DNA from 3 places in the Priestia sp. YIM B13491 genome. Region 2 is predicted to be linked to each of the others. Evidence: riboswitches for the same ligand, from Rfam matches in the RefSeq annotation. Region 2 holds a riboswitch; each other region holds the start of a gene.
What was found. A riboswitch is a leader RNA that binds a small molecule or an ion and turns the genes downstream of it on or off. The one in region 2 is predicted to bind S-adenosylmethionine.

Region 1: another riboswitch for S-adenosylmethionine. It lies ahead of ACFX4E_RS18860 (methionine ABC transporter ATP-binding protein); the one in region 2 lies ahead of ACFX4E_RS07825 (hypothetical protein).
Region 3: another riboswitch for S-adenosylmethionine. It lies ahead of metK (methionine adenosyltransferase); the one in region 2 lies ahead of ACFX4E_RS07825 (hypothetical protein).

The regions. Positions count from the first base shown of each region.
Region 1 is NZ_JBHZOR010000005.1:65,755-73,514, forward strand. Features, by position in the region: gene ACFX4E_RS18850 (MetQ/NlpA family ABC transporter substrate-binding protein) at 1-101, opposite strand, end outside; gene ACFX4E_RS18855 (methionine ABC transporter permease) at 119-787, opposite strand; gene ACFX4E_RS18860 (methionine ABC transporter ATP-binding protein) at 780-1,805, opposite strand; SAM riboswitch class I at 1,937-2,044, opposite strand; gene ACFX4E_RS18865 (thioredoxin family protein) at 2,225-2,524, opposite strand; gene ACFX4E_RS18870 (toprim domain-containing protein) at 2,539-2,889, opposite strand; gene ACFX4E_RS18875 (YusG family protein) at 3,071-3,316, opposite strand; gene gcvH (glycine cleavage system protein GcvH) at 3,396-3,779, opposite strand; gene ACFX4E_RS18885 (arsenate reductase family protein) at 3,915-4,271, opposite strand; gene ACFX4E_RS18890 (acyl-CoA dehydrogenase family protein) at 4,388-6,172, opposite strand; gene ACFX4E_RS18895 (acetyl-CoA C-acetyltransferase) at 6,196-7,374, opposite strand; gene ACFX4E_RS18900 (3-hydroxyacyl-CoA dehydrogenase/enoyl-CoA hydratase family protein) at 7,387-7,760, opposite strand, start outside.
Region 2 is NZ_JBHZOR010000002.1:319,575-327,334, forward strand. Features, by position in the region: gene ACFX4E_RS07815 (VOC family protein) at 1-532, shown strand, start outside; gene ACFX4E_RS07820 (M20/M25/M40 family metallo-hydrolase) at 551-2,164, opposite strand; gene ACFX4E_RS07825 (hypothetical protein) at 2,634-2,876, opposite strand; SAM riboswitch class I at 2,945-3,046, opposite strand; gene ACFX4E_RS07830 (amidohydrolase) at 3,110-4,264, opposite strand; gene ACFX4E_RS07835 (GNAT family N-acetyltransferase) at 4,312-4,818, opposite strand; gene ACFX4E_RS07840 (methyl-accepting chemotaxis protein) at 5,022-6,266, opposite strand; gene ACFX4E_RS07845 (M48 family metallopeptidase) at 6,528-7,280, shown strand; gene ACFX4E_RS07850 (DUF1259 domain-containing protein) at 7,493-7,760, opposite strand, start outside.
Region 3 is NZ_JBHZOR010000001.1:34,021-41,780, forward strand. Features, by position in the region: gene ACFX4E_RS00175 (ABC transporter ATP-binding protein) at 1-349, opposite strand, end outside; gene ACFX4E_RS00180 (ABC transporter substrate-binding protein) at 351-1,349, opposite strand; gene ACFX4E_RS00185 (alpha/beta hydrolase family protein) at 1,522-2,304, shown strand; gene ACFX4E_RS00190 (DUF2584 domain-containing protein) at 2,359-2,601, shown strand; gene pckA (phosphoenolpyruvate carboxykinase (ATP)) at 2,636-4,225, opposite strand; SAM riboswitch class I at 4,600-4,717, shown strand; gene metK (methionine adenosyltransferase) at 4,850-6,052, shown strand; gene ACFX4E_RS00205 (glycosyltransferase family 4 protein) at 6,085-7,230, opposite strand; gene ACFX4E_RS00210 (phosphatase PAP2 family protein) at 7,249-7,760, opposite strand, start outside.

The DNA.
Region 1 (7,760 bases), on a different contig from region 2:
ACAATTTTCTTTTCATCTTTTGATCCATTGTTAGATCCACATGCAGCTAATCCTACTACTAGCGCAGATGTTAATGCTAAAGCCGAAAGCCATTTTTTCATAATAAATAATCCTCCCTTTATCTTTTATCAATTTTTGCAGTAATCGCATCTCCAATAAGTTGGATAATAAATACAATAATCAAAATTAAGATCGTAGCAGCTAGCGTTACATCATTATGACTGCGCTGGAATCCTTCTAAATATGCAAGATTCCCGAGACCTCCAGCTCCAATCACACCCGCCATTGCCGTATAACCGACTAACGCAATCGTCGTTACCGTCAAACCAGAAATTAAAGCTGGCAGCGATTCAGGTAACAGCACTTTAAAGATAATAGTGCTTGTTGTTGCTCCCATTGATTTAGCAGCTTCAATAACACCTTTATCAATTTCGCGCAGACCAATTTCTACAAGACGCGCATAAAATGGTGCTGCTCCAACAATTAAAGCAGGTAACGCTGCATTAGCGCCTAAAATACTTCCTACCAATGCTTTGGTAAATGGAATCAGTAAAACAATTAAAATAATGAATGGAATGGAACGAAAGATATTTACAACTGCTGACACAATGGCATATAAAGGTTTGTTTTGCCAAAGCTGTCCTTTGGACGTTAAAAATAAAAGCAAGCCCAATAAAATACCTAGAACAAACGTGGCTATAACTGAAATAGCCGTCATATATAGTGTTTCATTTGTCGCTTGAATAAAATCATCTAAAATAACGTTTGGAAATAGTTTCTCAAGCATTTGTCATTACCTCCACTTCTACCTGCTGCTCATGAATGTATGCAATGACTTTTTCAACTTCTGTTAATTCTCCGTCTAAATGAACGAACAACGTTCCGTATGAACCTGTTTGTGTATGAGAAATCTTTCCTTGCAAAATATTAATCGTTACATCAAACTGTTTTAAAATCGTTGTAATGAGCGGTTGCTCTGCTTTTCCGCCAACAAACGTCAGCTGAATAATTTGCCCGCTTGGATATAACTCCTGTACTTGTTCAATTGTTTCAAACGTTTCTTCTGGTTCAGAAATCTGTTGAACAAATCGCTTTGTAATCGCCTGCTTAGGTTTTCTGAATACTTCTAGCACTTGCCCTTCTTCTACCACTGCCCCATTTTCCATAACAGCTACTCGATGACAAATTTTACGAATAACGTGCATTTCATGAGTAATGAGTACAATGGTTAACCCTAGCTTCTCATTAATATCTACTAACAGATCTAAAATAGAATCTGTCGTTTGAGGATCAAGCGCTGATGTTGCTTCATCACACAGCAATACTTTTGGGTTATTGGCTAGCGCTCTAGCAATACCAACACGCTGCTTTTGACCACCGCTAAGCTGTGATGGATAAGCATTTTCACGCCCTTCAAGCCCGACTAGCTTGATAAGCTCGTCTACTCGTTTCATTCTTTTTTCTTTTGAGATCCCTGCTATTTCTAACGGAAAGGCAATATTTTCTCGCACCGTACGCGACCACAAGATATTAAAGTGCTGAAACACCATACTAATTTCTTGTCTAGCTTTTCTGAGTTTTCCGCCTTTAATTTTTCCAATATCATTACCTGCTACTTCGACCGTTCCTGTCGTTGGTGTTTCTAACCCGTTTAGCAAGCGAATTAAAGAACTTTTACCCGCTCCGCTATAACCAATAATTCCGTAAATTTCACCTTGGTTAACGGTTAAATTCACATTATCAACAGCTGTTACTTGACCGCTTTTAGCCTGATAAATTTTTGTAACGTCTGTTAATGTAATCATATTTCTTCACCTTCTTTAGTAAAAACTTAATTATGTTAGGTTGCCCTATAGGATGAAAAAGCCGTAAAACAATTTTCCCCATTAAAAAAGCCTCTCTGCGCATGACAGAAAGGCTCGATATTTAATCCTTTCTCTCATCTTTCAAAGCGCATAGCTTTGCAGGAATTGGCACCATTTCAGTTAGTCTGACGGTTGCCGGGTTTCACAGGGCTCAGTCCCTCCACCTCTCTTGATAAGAGTTCGCAACAATTATTTTGTTTTTGGGAAATATTCATTCATTTATGAACATTCATGAGTGTGATTTTAGCATGTGTCAGATAGGCTGTCAACAGATTTTGTTCTTGGGATAATATCCCAAGATTTCAACAGCCCCAACGGTTTGCTCTCGTTCCATTTCTTCATTTTAAACAAACGTTTGATTATCGAAGCTCTTCAAGTACGTGCTCGATGGAATGAAACGCATAGAGTTTTTTTACCATTTCGCCATTTTTCACTTCAATCAAACAAGGTACACTTTCAATTGAAAATACTTCTGCTTTTGAAGGCATATAATTTAAATTGCTCATTCCGATGGTCACACCAGGCAGCATTGCTTCTGCTACGGTTAACATTTTTTTTGCCAGCTGACATGTCCCGCAAAAAGGTGTATGGAAAAAGATAAACGCTCTTTGTCCTTCTTTTAACTGATCGTCAAGCTGTTTTTCGCTCCATTCTTGCATGTTGCTCATTCCTTTTATGTTAAAAATTCTGCATTAACATCGATATTGGCACTCAGTAATACTGTTGCTATGTGATGTCTAGGGGCGGCAGCAACCTCTCGGTACATTTTATCAATATATAGATGCTCTGCTTCCGGAAGCTCTCGTTTAAATTGTTTTCTTAGCTTATTCCCTGAATCATCAGAGTCAACGAGTATGTATACCTCTTTGTTAAACGTAAAGTCAATAATTTCATCCAGCTTTGATAAACTAATCGTACCGTTTGTACAGATAATTTCAATTGGTTCTCGAATGATATCTTGGATACGTTTTTTATCTGATTTTCCTTCGACAATAATTACTTTTTCAATTTCAATTAGCCCCATTCTCATCACCCATAATCGTCAGTTGTATAGTAACATCATTTCTTTATGCTATACAATATTCGTTAATGTATCACAGTTCACCTGTTTTTTAAAAGAAATTTGCAAGAAAGAACTGTTTTAAAAGGCAGCTTAAGCCATATTGTTTCCATAAAACAAGAAAAACAGCGGCAGTTGCCACTGTTTAGCACCATCCTGCTTCTTCGTCGCAGTCTGTATATTTTTGCGTTTCACCTTGCTTTTGTACATCTGTATATTGGTAGAATTTATTATTTTCTTGCGAATACCCTTCTTCAAAGCGGTATTCATTGCCGCTTGTTCCGTAACTAACTTCACCAATTGGCTGCTTATCAACATATAATTTCATGCCGCCGTCATGAAATTTAGCTGTAACGCGATCTGTAACGTCCATTTTTTGTTTTTCAAACATAAAAAGACACTCCTTTAGCTTGTTTACTAATAGAGTGTCCAGTCAAAAACTTTTCATAAAGACAATTTATGGAGGAGTATTATCCTTCGTTTGTCATTTCTTCGTATTGCTCTGCTGTCATTAGCTTGTCTACTTGAGAAGCATCAGACGGTTTGATTGTAATCATCCATGCTTCTTCGTATGGAGATTCATTAACAAGTTCAGGGCTATCGCTTAAGTTATCGTTTACTGCTACAACTTCACCGCTAATTGGTGCGTAAAGCTCAGAAACTGTTTTTACTGATTCAACGCTGCCAAACGGCTCGTCAGCTTCTACTGTTGCTCCTACTTCTGGCAGTTCAACGAATACGATGTCGCCAAGCTCAGCTTGAGCGAAATGCGTAATACCTACGCGGACAACGTCTCCTTCTGTTTTTACCCATTCATGCTCTTCAGAATAACGCAAATCTTTTGGTGTACTCATCTTAATCCCTCCAAAATATGTATCGTAATTTGTTTATATAAAAAGCGCCTTCAACGTGGAGAACACTTTCTACAACCTAAAATAACTTCCTATTAACAGTGTAACGTAAAAGGTAAAAATTTTCTATTTGAAAACTTACTTCCACACGTCCTCAAACTGCTCTTCTTTGAAGCCAAGCGTTACTTTTTGTCCATCTGTTAGCAGCGGACGCTTAATTAACATGCCATCTGACGCAAGAATAGACAGCAGTTCGTCTTCACTCGCACTGCTTACTTTATCTTTAAGCCCTAATTCGCGATATTTTTTACCGCTTGTATTAAAGAATTTTTTTAATTCTAAGCCGCTGTTCTGATAATAAGATTGCAGCTGCTCTTTTGTTGGCGGGCTTTCTACAATATGAATTTCTTCATACGCTACTCCGTTATCATCCAGCCACTTCTTGGCTTTTCGGCACGTGCCACACTTTGGATATGAATAAAAAAATAATGACATTTCGTCAACCACCCTTTATTTTAAGCTTTTTTCGTATTTTAACACATCCTTTATCATTTACCTAGATAGAGGCTTCTTAAACAAAAAGGAGCTCGTAAAACGAGCTCCTTTTTCCCTTAAACTGTGAACTTCTCTACTTCTAGAAGCGTTTTTGCAATCTCGCGCTTTAAGCTAATCACATTGATTGGTGTATAGCGCGTTAACTTGCGAAGAGACGAAAGCATGACTCTAAGCGTATCACCTTGTTCAACGCCAATTAACGTTTCTTTTGCATCTGCTTCAATTCGATTAAATGCTTCTTGGCAAAATACTTGCGTATATTTTACCTTCAAGCTGTTTTGATCTGCACCTGTTTTGGAAATCGCTTTTTCAGTACGTAAAACAGTGGATTCCATTGCATATACGTTACTAATCATATCGGAAATATTAACGAGAATTTCTTGTTCTTTCTCTAATTCTTTACCGTATTTCTGTGCAGCTAGACCTAAAAGCAAGAGCGCAATTTTCTTCCCATTTTGCACAAGCATTTTTTCTTGATCTAACGGCTCATTGCCTACTTCCTGCGGCATAAGCATCATCAATTCTTCTTGAAGCGTTTGTGCTTTTTGAAGCAGCGGAAGCTCTCCTTTTAGCGCTTTGCGTAAATACGTGCCTGGTACTAAGAGACGATTAATTTCATTTGTTCCTTCAAAAATACGGTTAATGCGGGAATCACGATACAGGCGCTCAATTTCATACTCACTCATAAAACCATAGCCTCCGTGAAGCTGCACCCCTTCATCTACGATGTAGTCAAGAGATTCCGTGGCAAACACTTTGTTTAATGAGCATTCAATGGCATATTCAGCAATGGAAGCGGCAATTTGTTTTCCGTCTTTTTGCTGTTCTTCTGAAAGCTGGCCCATATGGTCTTCAAAAAGTCCTACCGTACGATAGACGGAGCTTTCAGTTGCGTACAATTTAGAAGCCATTGTTGCTATTTTTTCTTGGGTTAATGAAAATTTAGCAATGGGCGTTTTAAACTGCTGACGCTGGTTAACATATTGAGACGTGATTTCTAACGCACGTTTCCCTGCTCCAACTGCTCCAACTCCAAGCTTGTAGCGCCCAATATTTAAAATGTTAAACGCAATCACATGCCCTTTGCCAACTTCACCTAACACGTTTTCTTTTGGAACAAGCGCATCTTCAAGAATCAACGTTCTGGTTGAGGAGCTTTTGATTCCCATTTTCTTCTCTTCCGGTCCAACCGAAACACCTGGAAATTCGCGTTCAACGATAAAAGCAGAAAATTTATCGCCGTCGATTTTCGCATACACCACGAACACATCAGCAAATCCGGCATTCGTAATCCACTGCTTTTCTCCATTTAACACATAGTGTGTGCCTTCTGCGTTAAGGCGAGCTGTTGTTCGAGCACCGAGGGCATCGGAACCAGAACCAGGTTCTGTTAACGCATATGCTGCTATTTTTTCCCCAACTGCTAAAGCAGGTAAATATGCTTGCTTTTGCTCTTCTGTTCCAAATAAGACGATTGGCAATGACCCAATTCCTACGTGAGCACCATGAGTGATGGAAAACCCGCCTGCTCGAGACATTTTTTCAGCAATTAAAGCCGAGGTAATTTTATCTAAACCGAGTCCACCGTATTCTTCCGGTACATCTGCACCAAGCAAGCCTAATTCACCAGCTTGTTTTAATAACTTTACAGAACGGTCAAACTCATGCTTTTCTAAATATTCCACTTGTGGAAGGACTTCATTTTCTACAAATTCATCTGTCGTCTTGGCAATCATCTTTTGTTCAGATGTATAATCCTCCGGCGTGTAGACGCGGCTTGCATCACCTTCTTCAATTAAAAAGCTTCCACCTTTAATCATTTGTTTTGTTTTATTTGACATGTTCATATCCCCCTTTGAAATGATTATGCTAACAATTCAAATACACCAGCAGCTCCCATTCCTCCGCCAATACACATCGTGACAATTCCAAACTGCTCATTTCGACGCTGCATTTCGTGCATTAAGCTAAGAGTCAGCTTAGCTCCGGTACAGCCTAATGGATGACCTAAGGCAATAGCGCCTCCGTTTACATTTACTTTATCTTCATTAATATTTAATTCACGAATAACGCCAAGTGCTTGAGAAGCAAATGCTTCATTTAATTCAAACAATCCAATATCAGAAAGCTCCAGCCCTGCTAGTTTAAGAGCTTTAGGAATGGCAGCTATCGGGCCAATCCCCATTACTTCAGGCGGAACTCCTCCAACTGCAAATGAGCGAAACTTAAGCAAAGGCTTTAACCCTTCTGCTTCAGCTTGTTCTTTATCCATTAGAAAAACGGATGCAGCTCCGTCACTTGTCTGCGAAGAGTTTCCAGCTGTTACGGATCCTTTAACCGAAAAAGCTGGACGAAGTTTTCCTAATACGTCTGCAGTTGTGCCGGGACGAACTCCTTCATCTTGAGAGAACATCAGCTTTTGTTCACGGAGCTTATTGTTTTCATCCACTTTTCGAAGCGTCACTTCCACCGGAACAATTTCGTCGTTAAACTTCCCTTCTTGAAGTGCTTTTGCTGCTTTTTGATGGCTGCGTACAGCAAACGCATCCTGGTCTTCACGTGAAATGCCGTATTTCATCGCCACTTGTTCTGCTGTATGTCCCATGCCCATATAATATTCCGGCGCATTTTCAACCAGCTGAACATTCGGACGCGCTACGTTTCCAAACATCGGAACAAAACTCATTGATTCTGCTCCTCCAGCTAACACTGCTTTGGCTTGCCCTAGCATAATTCGTTCTGCACCGTAGGCAATACTTTGCAAACCTGACGAACAATAACGATTAATCGTTATTGCTGGCACCGTATAAGGCAAACCCGCAAGAGCGCCAATATTTCGAGCCATATTCAAACCTTGTTCTGCTTCAGGCATCGCACAACCAATAATTAAATCATCAATTGGTCCTTCGTATCCGCCTGCTCGGCGAAGAGTTTCTTTAACCGCGATGGCTCCCAAATCATCAGGTCTAACACTTGCCAGTGAACCTTTTTTTGCTTTTCCGACCGGTGTCCTAGCACCTGCTACAATAACTGCTTCTCTCATTTTTTCTCCCCCTTAATTACGCAGTGGTTTTCCTTTAACTAACATGTGCTGCATACGTTCTTGAGACTTCGCTTCACCAACAAGACTTAAAAATGCTTCTCTCTCTAAGTCCAGCAAATACTCTTCATCAACTTCCGAACCGAACGCTACACGTCCTCCGGCTAACACAAATGCTAACTTGCTAGCAATTTTATAATCATGTTCTGATATATATCCTGAATATTTCATGGATTGAGCTCCTAGCAGCAACGTTGCATATCCTGTTTCTCCAACCACAGGAATTTTAGTTCTTACAGGTGGTTTATAGCCCGTGTCATGTAAAGCAAGGACTGAGTTCTTCGCATCATTCAGCAAATGATCTCCGTTTACGCTGATGCCATCATGGC
Region 2 (7,760 bases):
ACTTCGTACAGATGATATGGATTTGCTGATAAAAGAGCTGGAAAACAAGAACGTCACTGTAAAAGGTCCTGTAGCGGGTTCTCGCCAAACCAATGATGGAGAAAGACTTCAATGGAAAATGTGTTTTATTGAAGCTGATCACGATTCCCTGCCTCTTCCTTTTTTTATTGAATGGGGTGAACCAGAAGAAAAACGCAAGCCAAAGCTAGCAGATCTTTCTTCTCACCAAGCTGGTCAGCTGCAGCTAAAAAATATTTACTGTGCTGTACATAACCTCGAAGAATCCATCAGCAAGTGGACGAAACTGCTGGACGTTCAGTCTGGTGAAAGCTACAAAGACTCTTTGCTTGATGCACGTTGTCAAAAACTATATGTCAATGGAGGAAACCTTATTTTTTGCAGCGGAACACAAGGTGTTGTCCATGATACATTAAAAAAAGTTGGAGAGCGTCCATTTTTGGTTGAATTGGATCACGCTCTAACACCGCAACAAATTACCGTACAAGGAGCTTCTTTTAAATTCAACAAATAAACATCCGCAGGCGGATGTTTATTTCTGCGCTTCTTTTATAGCTTGATAAATGAAATGAGGCAAAATTTCAAAGGAATACTGAACGTCTAATCTTTCGGTCCATTGATGCGCATCTCTTCCCAGCGGTCCAATGTTCAGCACCGGCATCTTCAGCTCCTCTAGCTCTTCTAGCGGGATATGATACCCTTTATTCCATAGCGGCATATTGGCTACTAACGTGTTAAATGTATGAAGCGGATGCTGCAGGCTGGCATAGCTTAAATCCGAAATTCCGCCAAAATAACTTTGTTCAACTAGCTCCACTTGGAACTGCTCTTTGGCAGTTGCCTGTACGTTTGACAAAATCTCTTGTACAAAGGGGTCATCATGTGAACAAACGGCCGGATAAAAAGGCGGCGTAAAAAATAAGACCATCATCGGAGCTGCTTCTTTACATAAACCAGCTAAAGAGTTTACTAAGTTAATGGTTTTATTTCTGTCATCCTCCTCTTGTGCCAAAAGTGCTGCTTCCATTTCTTGCACATATTTTTCACCGTGCTGTTTGACTGCATGAGTATAAAGTTCTTCATACGTCCATACGTTCACGTCAAGAGATGAACTCTCCATTCCCGCAGCGTACTGCCTAACGGCTTTATTATAATGTTTTTTTACATTCAAAGCCGCTTTGTCAGCCGATTTCAACAGCAGATCTGTTACTTCTTTAAGAGAGCGGTTTAACATAAATAAATTAAATAAGACAACGGCAGAGTGCGGAACTTGAACTGAATACTCTTCTTTTAAATCTTTTTGTATCAGCACCGTAGGAGGTGGACTCGTTTCATCTCTTACTTTTTCGCAAAAATCAACGTTTAATTCTATTTCTTTTGTTAAATAAGAAGCTAGTAAATTAGCATTTAAACCAGCTAGCGGTTCCCCTACATGAGTTTCTTTTCCATAACACAAAAAGCTTGGCATGATCTTCCCAATTGATCCTGAGTACACATAGTTCGTTTGATCTCCAGGATAGCGGCTGAACACCGGTTCTGCATTTAGCATGAGAGAAAAATCCAGCTGATGTTTGCGGGCAAGTTCTAAAAGAACAGGCACTGCTTTTCTCATCCCAAGCGAATTTACTTCTTCATCCGGTACCGACAGCAGCAGGATGTTTCCGTCAAACTCTCCGTTGCATGCTCGTTCAACCATACTGATATGCAGGGCAATGCCTGCTTTCATGTCCATCGTTCCTCGGCCAAAAAGCCAGTCTCCTTTTATCATATCTTTTTGTACGTGCGCCGGAACTTGTTCCATATGGTTATAAAAAGTACTCGTTAATGTATCAGCGTGAAAAGCATCCTTTTTCCACTGTCCATAATCTTGTACATCCACTACATCGTAATGACTTACGAGTACAACTGTTTTATTCGTATTTTCCCCTTGAACAAAAGCTGTGACAATCGATCGCCCGTCTCCTGTTGAATGAAGCTCGACTTGCTCGTTTTTTTGAAAGTAAGGCAGCTTCAATAAATACGACGCTATCGATTCAGCCATTTCAACTTCTGCCATCGTTCCTGTCACGCTAGGTATAGAAACCAATTCGCTTACAAGTTTTTTTAACTGTTCTTTTGTTTGATACAAAGATGTTTTGTTCGACATACCCTTCATCTCTTTCCTTTTTCTAAATTTTCTATCAAACAAAACCATTCGTCAATCCCTTTGACAGAGACCCTTTCATTCTATCCCTATGTATCATAGTATGGCGCTGCCTTTACACACATGATAAAAAAAGAGTGCGCGGCTAGGGATAGCACCGCACACTCTTTTTTTACTTTTGGTCATCTTCTAAAAAGTCTAGGATACGATCAATAAGCTGTTCGCTTCCTGCATCGTTTCCGTGTTCAAGAGACATTTCCATTTCAATGCTCCTTTCATAAAATATTCTTGTTTTATAACATACCACAATTCATTTCGAATGTAACCTTTAATTTGCGTAAAAATTTCGACAATTTACAATCAATTTTAAAACCTAGTGAGTATTGATTATACCCACCAGATTCTTTGCTTGTCAAAAACCATGCTTTCTATTTAAAACCACTTAAAAAATAGAGGCGCGAGCAGACTTTTTCTATAAAAGACAGCCTACTCGCTCAAGCTTGGAACAGCATGATGAATAAATTTCTAGTTCATTTGCTTTTTGTACATCTTTAATATCTATGCCTACAGCATATGTACGAACATGGTTTTCGACCACAATTTCATAAAATGTTTCTAACTCACGATAAGCTACTTGATAATGCTTTCCTAATAATTTCACTGCTTCCTTTAATGCTTTCTCTCCTGTATGTGCTGCAACTGCTGTATGACTCATAAAACCCTCTCCTTTTAGAAAAATAAAAAAAACTCATTTTGCTTTGATGCAAAATGAGTTTTTCACCCGTTTTATCACCCAAAGCACATGCTTTGCTGGTAGGAGCACCTTACATTCGTAGGTTGCTGTGGAGTCAAAGAGCCAGATCTCTCGTCCACTCGTGATAACTTTTTTAATTTAAAATTTATTTTATCAAACAATTTCATCCGCGTAAATAGAAAAATAAAAATATTTTAATTTTTTTGGTAATGGAATGAATTCAAAAAATGAAAGCTGAGATTAGCAAAATAAGAAGCTGCTACAAGCAATGCCTCTTCATTTAATGAAAAAGAAGGATGGTGCCATTCATATTCTCCAGCTGTACCCATCCATACAAAAAATCCTGGTACATGCTGCTGATATACGGCAAAGTCTTCTCCTCCAGGCGATTGTTCAGCTTCTACGACTTGGTAACTAAGATCCTCTGCCGCTTTAGTAGCCAGTTTTTCCAGCGTATCATCATTGTTCACTACAGGAAGATATGGATACCATTTAACGTCTACTGAAGCCCCGAAAGCTGCCCCAATCCCTTCAGCAGTTCGTTTCATAAGAGCCGGTATTTTTTCTCTTGCTTCTTCTTGAAAGGTACGCACCGTTCCTTCAAGCGTTACTTTGTCAGGAATGACGTTCCACGAGCTCCCTCCATGGATTTGAGTTATGCTGACAACAACATTTTGAAAGGGGCTGAGATTACGGCTGACAATGGTTTGTAAACTAGTAACAATTTGACCAGCAGCAGCAATCGGATCTATTGTTTTTTCAGGAATACCCGCGTGACCTCCTACTCCTTTGACGTCAATTTCAAAACGATCAACACTTGCCATTAAAGGTCCCGGTTTGATACCAATGGTTCCTACAGGAAGATCCGGTTTGTTATGCATCCCAAATATCGCTTCCACTCCTTCGAGCACACCTTTTTCAACTAGCATTTTTGCCCCAGAAGCCGTTTCTTCAGCTGGCTGAAAGATAAATCGAACCGTGCCGCAAAGCTCCTGCTGACGCTCTTTAAGAAGGATAGCTGCTCCGATTATAGAAGCCGTATGAAAATCATGGCCGCACGCGTGCATCACACCGTTCACTTCAGAAGCAAATGGCAGATTGGTCTTTTCTTCAATTGGCAGCGCATCAATATCAGCTCGAATAGCGATAGTAGGTCCCGGCTTTCCTCCCACAATTTCTGCTACTGCTCCTACGTCTAATTGGAATGTATCCGCTGTAGAAATATCATAGTGCTTTAACCACTTTTTAATACGTTTAGTTGTTTCATATTCTTTCATTGAAAGCTCTGGAAACCGGTGCAGCTCACGGCGTATGTCTATTAGCTCATTTAGTAGTAATTGATCTGTCATATTTATCACTCTTTCACATTTCTTAATTTGGAGAACTTCTCTATCTTTTACGACAAAGAGTGTACCTCATTGAATTTTTTATAAAGAAATACGGTCGTATAGTCTTCTGCAAGGTGCTTTTCTTTAGCTTGAACATATCCTTTTCGTTCATACATTTCAACTAACCAAGGATGTTCTTTTGCTGTTCCTAAAGACACACCTGGTGATTTAAACGTATTTTTTATTACCTCTTCTTCTACTCGATGCAGCAGCTTAGATCCAACACCTTTCCTGGTAAACAACGGGTCTACTGCAAACCACCAAAGATGCGGAACAGCAAACGGACCTGGATGTTCTCCCCAAGGCATTCGTATCGACACAGTAGCAGCGATTCTTTTCTCTTCTTCATATACATAGCAAAGGTTTTGAGAAATATTTTTCTTAACAAGAGCAAGATCAGCAGTAGCTGCTAAGAAAGGAATACCTAGCTCTCGAATAGGCTTATATGCTTGTAGAGTTAAGTTCAATAAGTTATCTGCGTCGTCATTTGTTGCCAAACGGAATTCATTTTTCATCTCTTCGTCTCCTTATGTAGTGCTTAAATATTTTATTTAACTTATAAGTTTACTAAGAATTAAAAAAGACAGACTGCCGCCTTGCCTCACTATACAACTGCTTTTATAACGTGTCAATTCTATTTATCGTTTTCTATAAAGGGTATAAATAAAACAAATACACGCAGTTTTCTGCGCGTATTTGTTACATATCAAGACAAATTTTAGGACTCACTTACCGTAGCTTTTAAATTAGCTGCCAACACTACAAGTTCTTCTATAGATGCTAATTCCTCCTGTGAAGCCGCTGCTACTTCTTCAGCATAAGCAGCTGCTTGTTTGGCAACCTCTGAAAGCCCCATGACAGACTCCATTACCTTGAACGAATACCCATCAATCTCTCCTGTTGCCCTTGTCATTTTGTTCATTTGTTCTTGAGCAGCAAAGACATCTTCCATGATTGTGGAAAATTGTTCAGTTACATCTTCGACAGTGGCAATCCCAAGTGTGACTTCTTCTGTATTGACTTCCATGTTTTGATAAGCCTGCTTTGCCTGCGCTTCAATTTCTTTTAACAGATGACTGATTTGTATAGCGGACGTTTTAGATTCTTCCGCTAGCTTACGTACTTCCCCTGCTACTACAGCAAAACCTTTTCCATGTTCCCCAGCTCTTGCAGCTTCAATAGCAGCATTAAGTGCAAGAAGATTTGTTTGTTCAGCAATTCTTGTAATCGTGTCAATAATTCGTCCAATCTCTGTAGAACGATCTTCGAGTCCCTTTACTTCACTGGTGGATATCTTAACTGATTCATAGATTTTATTCATTTGATTCGTCACCTCTTTCACCGAAACATTGCCAGTGGAAGCATGTTCAGAGGCTCTGTTCATCGATTGTTGTACCTTTGAAGAATGATCAGTCATTTTCTGAAGCAGCTTGGCCATATCCACCATAGCTTGCTCGGTTTCAACCACATTTAGCAACTGCTTATCAGAACCCGCAGCAATTTCTTGAATAGACATCGTAACTTCTGTCACAGCTGTTTTTGTTTCCTCCATGCTTGCAAGCAATTGCTCTGAGGAATGACTGACCGTGTTCTTTGTTTTACTTATTTTCTGACGCAGCATTCTCATGTGAGTCATCATTTCATTAAATGAAGATATGAGTGTACTAATCTCATTTTTCCCTTTCAAAGGAACAACATCTACAGATAAATCACCGTTTGAAATCCCTTTCATTGTTTTTGACAAATTTTCAACCGCAATTATGTAGCGACGTATGATAAAATAGAACACGGTAGTTGTAAAAGAAACAAACAGAAATGTAATCACTAGCGTAATCGAAGCTGCTTGCTCTTGTTTCACAATAAGATAATAATTTGTTACTTCAATTACAGTAGATGTTATGGCCACCATGGCTGCAATCATACATAGCATTTTCATGCGTAAACTTTGAAAAACTTTTTTCATTTTTTCATCCCCTATACAATCTAAAGACATAGAATGTCTAATCTATATTAGTAGTATCGGCATATTTTTATATTTTTTTGTAAAAACTAAAGAAGAATTGAAACAATTATTATTGGCGCTTTTCCACTAAACATTGGAATACATATCATTCTGCAAGGCGCTGCAACAGCAGTTGATAACTGTCTGATTATTCTTTCATTTGACCAAACTCTACCTTTGCTTATAAAATGAAGATTTGTAGAAAGGAGTACGAAAAATTTTATGTATACGTATCAAACAGGCAATCAAACAATTGACTACAAAATTGAAGTCGTTCCAAATAGAACCGATATCACGGTGCAAATTTGTGACAAAGAAGGGGTAAAAGTTATTATCCCGAGAGGTCTTAATGAAAACAATGTGCGTTCAATTATCGCACGCAAAGCAACATGGATTTTAAAACAACTAAACGGTTCACAGCCAGCTGAGGAAAAGCCAGCTGCTCCAAAAAAAGAAGCAGTAAAAAAAGAAACAGCTAAAAAAGAGGCTCCTAAAGCAGCAGCTTCTGCAGCTAAAACTGGTTCTTTTGAAGAGGGAGACAAATTCCCTTACCTAGGACGTCAATACCGCTTAAACATCGTTCGTGGAGATGTAGCAAAGGCTGAAATGACATTCCGTGCAAAATTCATTGCTACAGTACCTGAAAGCTGGAACGAGCAGCAAACAAATGAAGGTATTGGACAACTATTAACAGAATGGTACCAAGGCCGCGCAGGTGAAAAATTCCAAGAAGCTTTGAAATCTGTTAAAAAAGCAGCTGACAATGCTCCTGAATCTGTTAAGTGGGACGAGTTAGGCGAAGAATACGCTACGACTCAAGATAATACAATCGTATTAAACTGGCGTTTGCTAACAGCTCCTCTTGCAACAATTGAATATGTCATTGCTTCTCAATTTACAAATGCAGATGAGTTATTCGAAGATGCAGCTGAACGCAAACAGTGGTTAAGCGATAACACCCTAAACGCATTTTAAGTTTATACATAAAAAAAGCACGCGGCGAACGCGTGCTTTTTTTATTTGGATAGAAGTACCCGAATAATCTCACTCCTCAAAAATTAGTTAATCTGATAGGTTCATTCAAGCGCAGTTTATAAACCAATATATAATATACATGTTTAAAGTTTTATTAATCTAATTTTAAAAGCAGTAAGTAAGAATAAACTGATTCTATAAAAAACTGCTTCTTATCCTTTTAATACTTTAAACGCTTCTCTTACTTTTCGTGCAAAATCTAACGGTGGTTCTACAGATTCAAAATGCATATACATTGCTCTCGGCTCTTCAAATAGCCAATGGTTGTGAACGGCCGTAACCTTAATATCTCTTTTTCTAAGCTCCGTTAATAATGGATTTACCTCTTCTTGCAAAAGCACGGTTTCACCTAGATTTAGCGCTCTTCCCTTGCTATCTAAATCTTCAAAAGTAAAAAATTGAGGAGTAACTAACGGAGAG
Region 3 (7,760 bases), on a different contig from region 2:
ACAGTGCTTTACTCTCTGTTTTATCTGTTAGCTGTCCGCGAATTTCAAGCCCAAGTAAAATATTTTCTTTAATAGTTTTCCACGGAAACAAATAATCTTGTTGAAGCATATAACCGATGTTTGGGACTGATGTTCCGATATTTTCACCGTCTATTGTGACAGAGCCGGACGTTGGTTCAATCAAGCCTGCAATAATCGATAGAAGCGTCGTTTTTCCACATCCGCTTGGGCCGAGAAAGGAAACAAATTCTCCTTCTTCAATAGACAAATTAATATGTTCAAGTGCAGTGGTAGCAGACTTTGTCGTAAGATACATATGCTGAACATCTTGAATGTGAAGTTTTGTCATATTACTCACTCATTGCATCTTTTGCGAATTTTGTGTTGACTAGCTTGTTGTGGTCGATGTGTCTTGGAAGTTCTCCAGATTCATCCATGATTTTTTGTAAATGATCCCACTCTTTTTGATCTAATAAAGGGTTAGTTGCAAAAGATTTTTGGGATTTATAGCGGTCAATCACGGTTTTTAGCGTGTCTTTAGGTGTATCTTCAAAATACGGTGCAACCACTTCAGCAATTTCATCTGAGCTATGTGTATTCACCCATTTTTGTGCTTTGTAAATAGCTCGAGTAAATTTAGCTGCCGCTTCAGGGTTATTTTTTAAATAGCTTTCTTTGGCCATAAATGTTGTATAAGGAACTGTTCCTGATTCTTTTCCGAAGGAAGCAACGATATGTCCTTTTCCTTGTTGCTCTAAAATACTAGCCGTTGGCTCAAATAATTGAACGTAATCTCCAGTACCAGAAGCAAAAGCATTCGCAACGTTAGCAAAATCAATGTTTTGAACGAGTTTTACATCTTTTTTAGGGTCAATATTATGCTGTTTCAACACATATTCCCCTACCATTTGCGGCATACCGCCTTTACGTTGACCAAGAAACGTTTTGCCTTTAAGCTGACCCCATGAGAAGTGATCGACTTTTTTACGCGCTACTAGAAATGTTCCGTCGGTTTGGGTTAGTTGTGCAAAGTTGATGACGGGATCACTAGACCCCTGTGCATATACGTAGATTGAAGTTTCCGAGCCGACTAAGGCGACGTCGATGCCGTCAGATAAAAGTGACGTCATTGTCTTATCTCCGCCCCACGTTGTTTTTAAATCTACTTTTAGTCCTTCTTCTTCAAAAAAGCCTTTTGAAATAGCAACGTACTGGGGAGCATAAAAGATAGAGCGAGTTACTTCGCCGACACGAACCGTTTGTACAGATGTTGTTTTGCTGCAGCTAATTAGTGGAATGAGTAAAATCATAATAGCAAGCAAAGAAAAAAGCCATTTGATTGGTTTCATAAAGCAAACCTCCTTAAAAGAATAAAATATTTTATGATAATGTATGTAAAGAAGTGGAAGAAGGTGAGTGCCTATATAACTATGTGTAAAATCAAAGAAGTATTAGCCAACAATTGAAAGTACACCTTAGCGGGAGAAAGCAGGCTAGTTATATAAAGAATGGAGGAAAAAAATGAAAGATGGAACAATTCTTCATAAACAGCGTTTCCCATCATCAAACCCTCGTGTGGCGCTGTGGGTGATTACATATGCATGTCAAGGGCTTAAGATTAAAGGAATGCTCGCAGAGCCAAAAGAAAAAGGAATGTATGACGGCTTTTTATACTTAAGAGGAGGTATTAAGAACGTAGGAACGGTTCGTCCTGCTCGACTTATTCAATTTGCTTCTCAAGGTTTTATTGTGATGGCTCCGTTCTATAGGGGAAATCAAGGAGGCGAAGGAAACGAAGATTTTGCAGGAGATGATCGTTACGATGCTTTTGCTGCTTACGATTTACTGAAACAGCTCCCTAGCGTCTACCATGACCGCATTCATATTTTTGGGTTTTCAAGAGGGGGAGTGATGGCTTTACTCACAGCCATTGAAAAAAACGACAGCCGCTCTCTTGTGTTATGGGGAGGCGTCACGGATATGGTGCTGACATATGAAGAAAGAGAAGATTTAAGAAGAATGATGAAGCGGGTGATTGGAGGAACTCCTTCTAAATATCCTGAAAGATACGAATGGAGGACACCTTTGCACCGTGCTCATCTCGTCGAGCCGCCGGTCTTGCTTATTCATGGTTTAGAAGATAAAAACGTATCGATTGATCATTCCTATCAGCTCGAATCTAAACTAAAGAAGTCCAATAAAAAAGTTACCAGCTGGTATTTCGAAAACTTTCCACATGCTTTTCCACCAAAAGAAAACCGAGAAACGGTGAAGAAGTTAACGAAGTGGATGAAAGCGCAATAAAAGATATGCTACGATAGAGAAAACAAGTAGAATAACAGTGAGGAGTGAGAAAAAATGGGGATGCCGCTAGAATTAAATACAATGATTGTGACAAAAGGCAACGAAAAGCGTGTAACGGATAACATTTTTCAAATTGAGAAAAAAGGATATCGCTTGTATCCGTTAGATATTCCATTAAACATTCACAAAACGAAAACTGGAGAATGTATTGGAACTGCTATTGTGCGTAAGGTAGAAATGGAACAGGAAAAAACCATTGTCACATATGAACTGACAAAATTACATTCGACTAATTAAAAAACCGATCGTCTCTAAGACGATCGGTTTTTTATTAGACCCTAGGTCCGCCTAATGTTGAAATGTCAGATGCTACATCATTAAAACGCTTGAAATTAGCTTTGAATTTAGCAGCAAGCTCAGTTGCTTTTTGATTATAAGCTGTTGCATCGTTCCATGCTTTAGAAGGCTGAAGCACTTCATCAGGAACTCCCGGAACATGAGTTGGAATCGATAAACCAAAAATAGCGTCTGTTACTGTTTCGGTATTAGCTAGTTCTCCTTCAAGGGCTGCTTGAACCATAGCTCGAGTGTAACTTAACTTCATTCGTTCTCCCACGCCGTATTCACCGCCGGTCCATCCAGTATTTACAAGGTAGACATTTACATTATGTTCATCGATTTTCTTTCCTAGCATTTCTGCATAAGTTGTTGGAGCAAGAGGTAAGAAAGGCTCACCAAAGCATGTAGAGAAAGTAGCCTGTGGCGATGTTACGCCGCGCTCTGTTCCAGCTAACTTACTAGTGTATCCGCTCAGAAAATGGTACATCGCTTGTTCTTTTGTAAGCTTGCTGATTGGAGGCAAGACGCCGAAAGCATCGGCAGTTAAAAAGACAATAGCTGTAGGGTGCCCAGCAACGCTTGGTAATACTGTATTATCAATAGAGTCAATTGAATAAGCGGCACGAGTATTCTCTGTTAAACTATTATCATTGTAATCTGCTACTTTCGTATTTTGATTTAACACTACATTTTCCAGTACGGCGCCGAAGCGAATTGCATTGAAAATTTGCGGTTCTTTTTCTTCGGAAAGCTGAATGCACTTCGCGTAGCATCCTCCTTCAATATTAAATACACCAGAGCTTGACCAACCGTGCTCGTCATCTCCGATTAAACGACGGTTTGCATCAGCAGAAAGCGTTGTTTTACCCGTTCCAGATAAACCAAAGAATAATGCAACGTCACCTTCTTCTCCTACGTTAGCAGAACAGTGCATGGATAGAATATTGTTTTGAGGAAGCAAGAAGTTCATCACTGAGAAAATAGATTTTTTCATTTCACCAGCGTATTCAGTTCCTCCAATTAGCACAATACGTCGCTCTAACGAAAGAATAATGAAGGTTTCAGAGTTCGTCCCGTCTGTTTCAGGATCAGCTTTGAACGTTGGAGCTGCTACAATTGTAAACGGCTTCACATCATCATTTGTTTTTTGTTCGGCTGAAGGGCGAATGAATAACTGCTGAGCGAATAGGTTGTGCCATGCAAATTCATTAACTACTTGAATTGGTAACTGATACTTTTTATCAGCTCCAGCATATCCATTAAAAACAAAAAGTTCATCCTGCTTCTTTAAGTGAGTTAAGACTTTTTTGTATAGCGCATCGAATCGCTGAGCAGAAATTGGCTGATTGACAGGTCCCCATTCAACCGTTTTTGAAGACACAGCATCGCTTACAATAAATTTATCTAAAGGAGAGCGACCTGTATATTTTCCGGTTTCGACTGACACAGCACCTGTAGAAGTCAGCGTTCCTTCGCGTCGAGCTAGAATTTTTTCAACAAGTTGTGGAACAGATAATTGGTGTTTTGTTGTTTTTAATTGAAGCAAACCATTTAATTCGATAGACATATCAACAGTACTCATGTGCACTACCTTCCTTTTTTAGCTATTATTTATTCATTAATGTTTGAAATTTATAATTAGTATAACACATTTATTTAATTATTCTATACTATTTAACTAAAAATGTTTGCGTATTATAAAAAAATGTACGTTATACCTATTTCAGACACATGTATATGTGCTAGGAGCGAAAAAAGTGAAGCTGTTTTAAGTGAAAGCCTCATTTTGATCTGTCTTATTAACTAAACTTAGTGATGATTCTTAATAAGGTGTACTATTTCGTAATTTGAGTATGTTACATTAAAACAGATTCAAACATAAAGAGATGATTTCCATTTGAATGTTGTTGACAGTGAAGCGCTTTTTCATGTATTATATGTCCTTGAACGGATACTCTCTTATCCCGAGCTGGTGGAGGGACAGGCCCTATGAAACCCAGCAACCATCGTCATTTTTTTGTGTAGACGATAAGGTGCTAACCTGATGCAAGGGCACAACCTTGATCGATAAGAGTGAAAGGCTTATGTAGAATTTGATACCTTTCCTCGATACAAGGAAAGGTTTTTTTATATTTTTTAACGTGTAATGAAAATAAGGGAATGAGTACCGTATCACAATGTATCGTATTTATAAGGAGGAAAACTGATGTCAACACAACGTCGTCTGTTCACGTCAGAATCTGTTACAGAGGGACATCCCGATAAAATTTGTGACCAAATTTCTGACTCAATTCTTGATGCTATCCTAGCAAAGGATCCAAATGCTCGTGTTGCTTGTGAAACAAGCGTAACAACTGGTTTAGTTTTAGTAAGTGGTGAAATTACAACTTCTACTTACGTGGATATTCCTAAAACAGTTCGTGAAACAATTAAAGGAATTGGCTATACTCGTGCAAAATACGGTTTTGATGCTGAAACTTGTGCAGTATTAACATCTATCGACGAGCAGTCAGCTGATATCGCTGCTGGTGTAGACCAAGCGTTAGAAGCACGTGAAGGTCAAATGTCAGATGAAGAAATCGAAGCAATCGGAGCTGGAGACCAAGGGTTAATGTTTGGTTATGCATGTAACGAAACAAAAGAATTAATGCCTCTTCCAATTTCATTAGCTCATAAACTTGCTCGCCGTCTAACAGAAGTACGTAAAGAAGAAATTCTTCCTTACCTTCGCCCGGATGGTAAAACACAAGTAACAGTTGAATATGATGAAAACAACAAACCTGTTCGCATCGATACAATTGTTATTTCAACTCAGCATCACCCAGAAGTAACGTTAGAGCAAATTCAACGTAACTTAAAAGAATATGTTATTAATCCAGTTGTTCCAAACGAGTTAATTGATGAAAATACAAAGTATTTCATTAACCCAACAGGACGTTTCGTAATCGGCGGTCCTCAAGGAGATGCTGGTTTAACTGGTCGTAAAATTATCGTTGATACTTACGGCGGATATGCTCGTCACGGCGGCGGTGCATTCTCTGGTAAGGACGCAACAAAAGTAGACCGTTCAGCAGCTTATGCAGCTCGTTATGTTGCGAAAAACATTGTAGCAGCTGATCTTGCTGATAAATGTGAAGTACAACTAGCATATGCAATTGGTGTTGCACAACCAGTATCTATTTCAATTGATACATTCGGTACAGGAAAAGTTTCTGAAGAAGTACTAGTAGACGTAGTACGCAAAAACTTTGACCTACGTCCAGCAGGCATCATTAAAATGCTTGATTTACGTCGCCCAATTTATAAGCAAACAGCAGCTTACGGCCACTTTGGTCGTACGGATGTGGAGCTTCCTTGGGAGTTCACAGACAAAGCGGAAGCATTAAAAACTCAAGCTTTAGCTAAATAATAAAAAAATCTCCGTGAAAACGGAGATTTTTTTTATGCCCATTGAATACCTGCAGCAGATTTTTCTACGACACCTTCATATTCTGAAAGCAAATGCTGAAAAATGGCGTCCCATGATTGAGTAAGAGCGTATTGCCTCGCTGCATGGCCAAAGTGAAGCCGCTGATGCAAATCATCGAGTAAATCTGTAATAGCCGAACTGAATTCTTCTAAGGAGTGAGGTTTGCAAAGGTAGCCGTTTCGCCCGTGCTGAACCATCTGTTTAACTCCTCCTGCATTTGCTGCCACTACAGGAGTTCCAGAAGCAAGAGACTCCAGTACAACATTTCCGAAGGTTTCTGTTTCTGAAGGAAAAACAAACAAATCAGATGATGAATAGATATGAGCAAGTTGCTTACCTTCAAGGAAGCCTGTAAATGTCATATGCTCAGATGCTTGCTGCTGCATTTGTTCTTTTAAAGGGCCGTCTCCTACAATAACCCAGTGAATTTGATGCCGGATATGATCCGGTAGAGATCGTGCGATTTTTATTAAAAAATCAGCGTTCTTTTCTTTAGCTAATCTTCCTACATACGTTAAAATGTAGGGCTTTTTAATATTATATTTAATACGAATATCAAAGCGGTCATAGTGGGGATGAAATAATTTATGATTTACTCCTCGCGACCAAATAGCTACGTTGTGAAACCCTTGTTCTTCTAGCTGCTGTTTGGTCACTTCAGAGGGAGCGAATATTTTTTGTACAGGTTTATAAAACCATTTCATATATTTTTGCAGTGGTATACGCATTTTTTCAAGTTCATAGTGAGATAAATAATCATCAAAATTGGTATGATAAGAGCCGACAAGAGGAACACCTAATCTTTTCCCGTAATAGGAGCCGCAAAGCCCCATTGTAAAAGGAGTGGCCAAATGAATAATAGAAGGATTGAATTCCTGCAGCTGCTTTTTAATTTTTAGAACGTTTGGCAATGAAAAGCGGCTGTTTGGATAAAGAAAAAACGGCATGCTGGGCGAACGGTGAACATACGTTGAAAATGACTGATCATGAGCAAATTCAGGAGCAAATACCTGGATGGGAATTTGCTTTGATTTGACGTACTGAGTAAATTGATAAAGTGTTTTAGCAGCTCCGTTAACTTCTGGAGCAAATGTATCCGTAAATAAAGCAATTCTCATTAGTACTCCTCCTATCAATTAAGTTAAAAAGATGTTCAGTGAAACAGCACCTGAAAAGATGCCCAGTATCAGGCCTACCATGACATCCGTGGGATAGTGCAGACCGAGATAAATTCTTGAAATCCCTACCGTTACTGCAAGAGGCAAAAGAACAGCAGCGAAGGCTGGATAAACAATCATAAGAGGGGTAACCAACGAAAAAATAGCTGTTGTATGCCCAGATGGAAATGAATGATCTTTTAATGGATTTTCTAATACTTTTGTATGTTTTAATTGAATATAAGGTCGTTTTCTCGGATATAGTTTTTTAGCAATGGTCACAGGAATATGACTAACGGCTAGAGAAAACGCACAAGCGTAAGCGACGGATGAAGGATGCAGAAATAACAGCAAGCACGCTATCACAATGGTAAACGTGGCTCCGCCGGCGTGAGTGAGTAAACGTAAAAATCTATTTAAGTGCTTTCGATCAAAATGTTGGTTTACGCTTTTGAATAATCGGCATTCGGCATCGTATACATACTGAATTA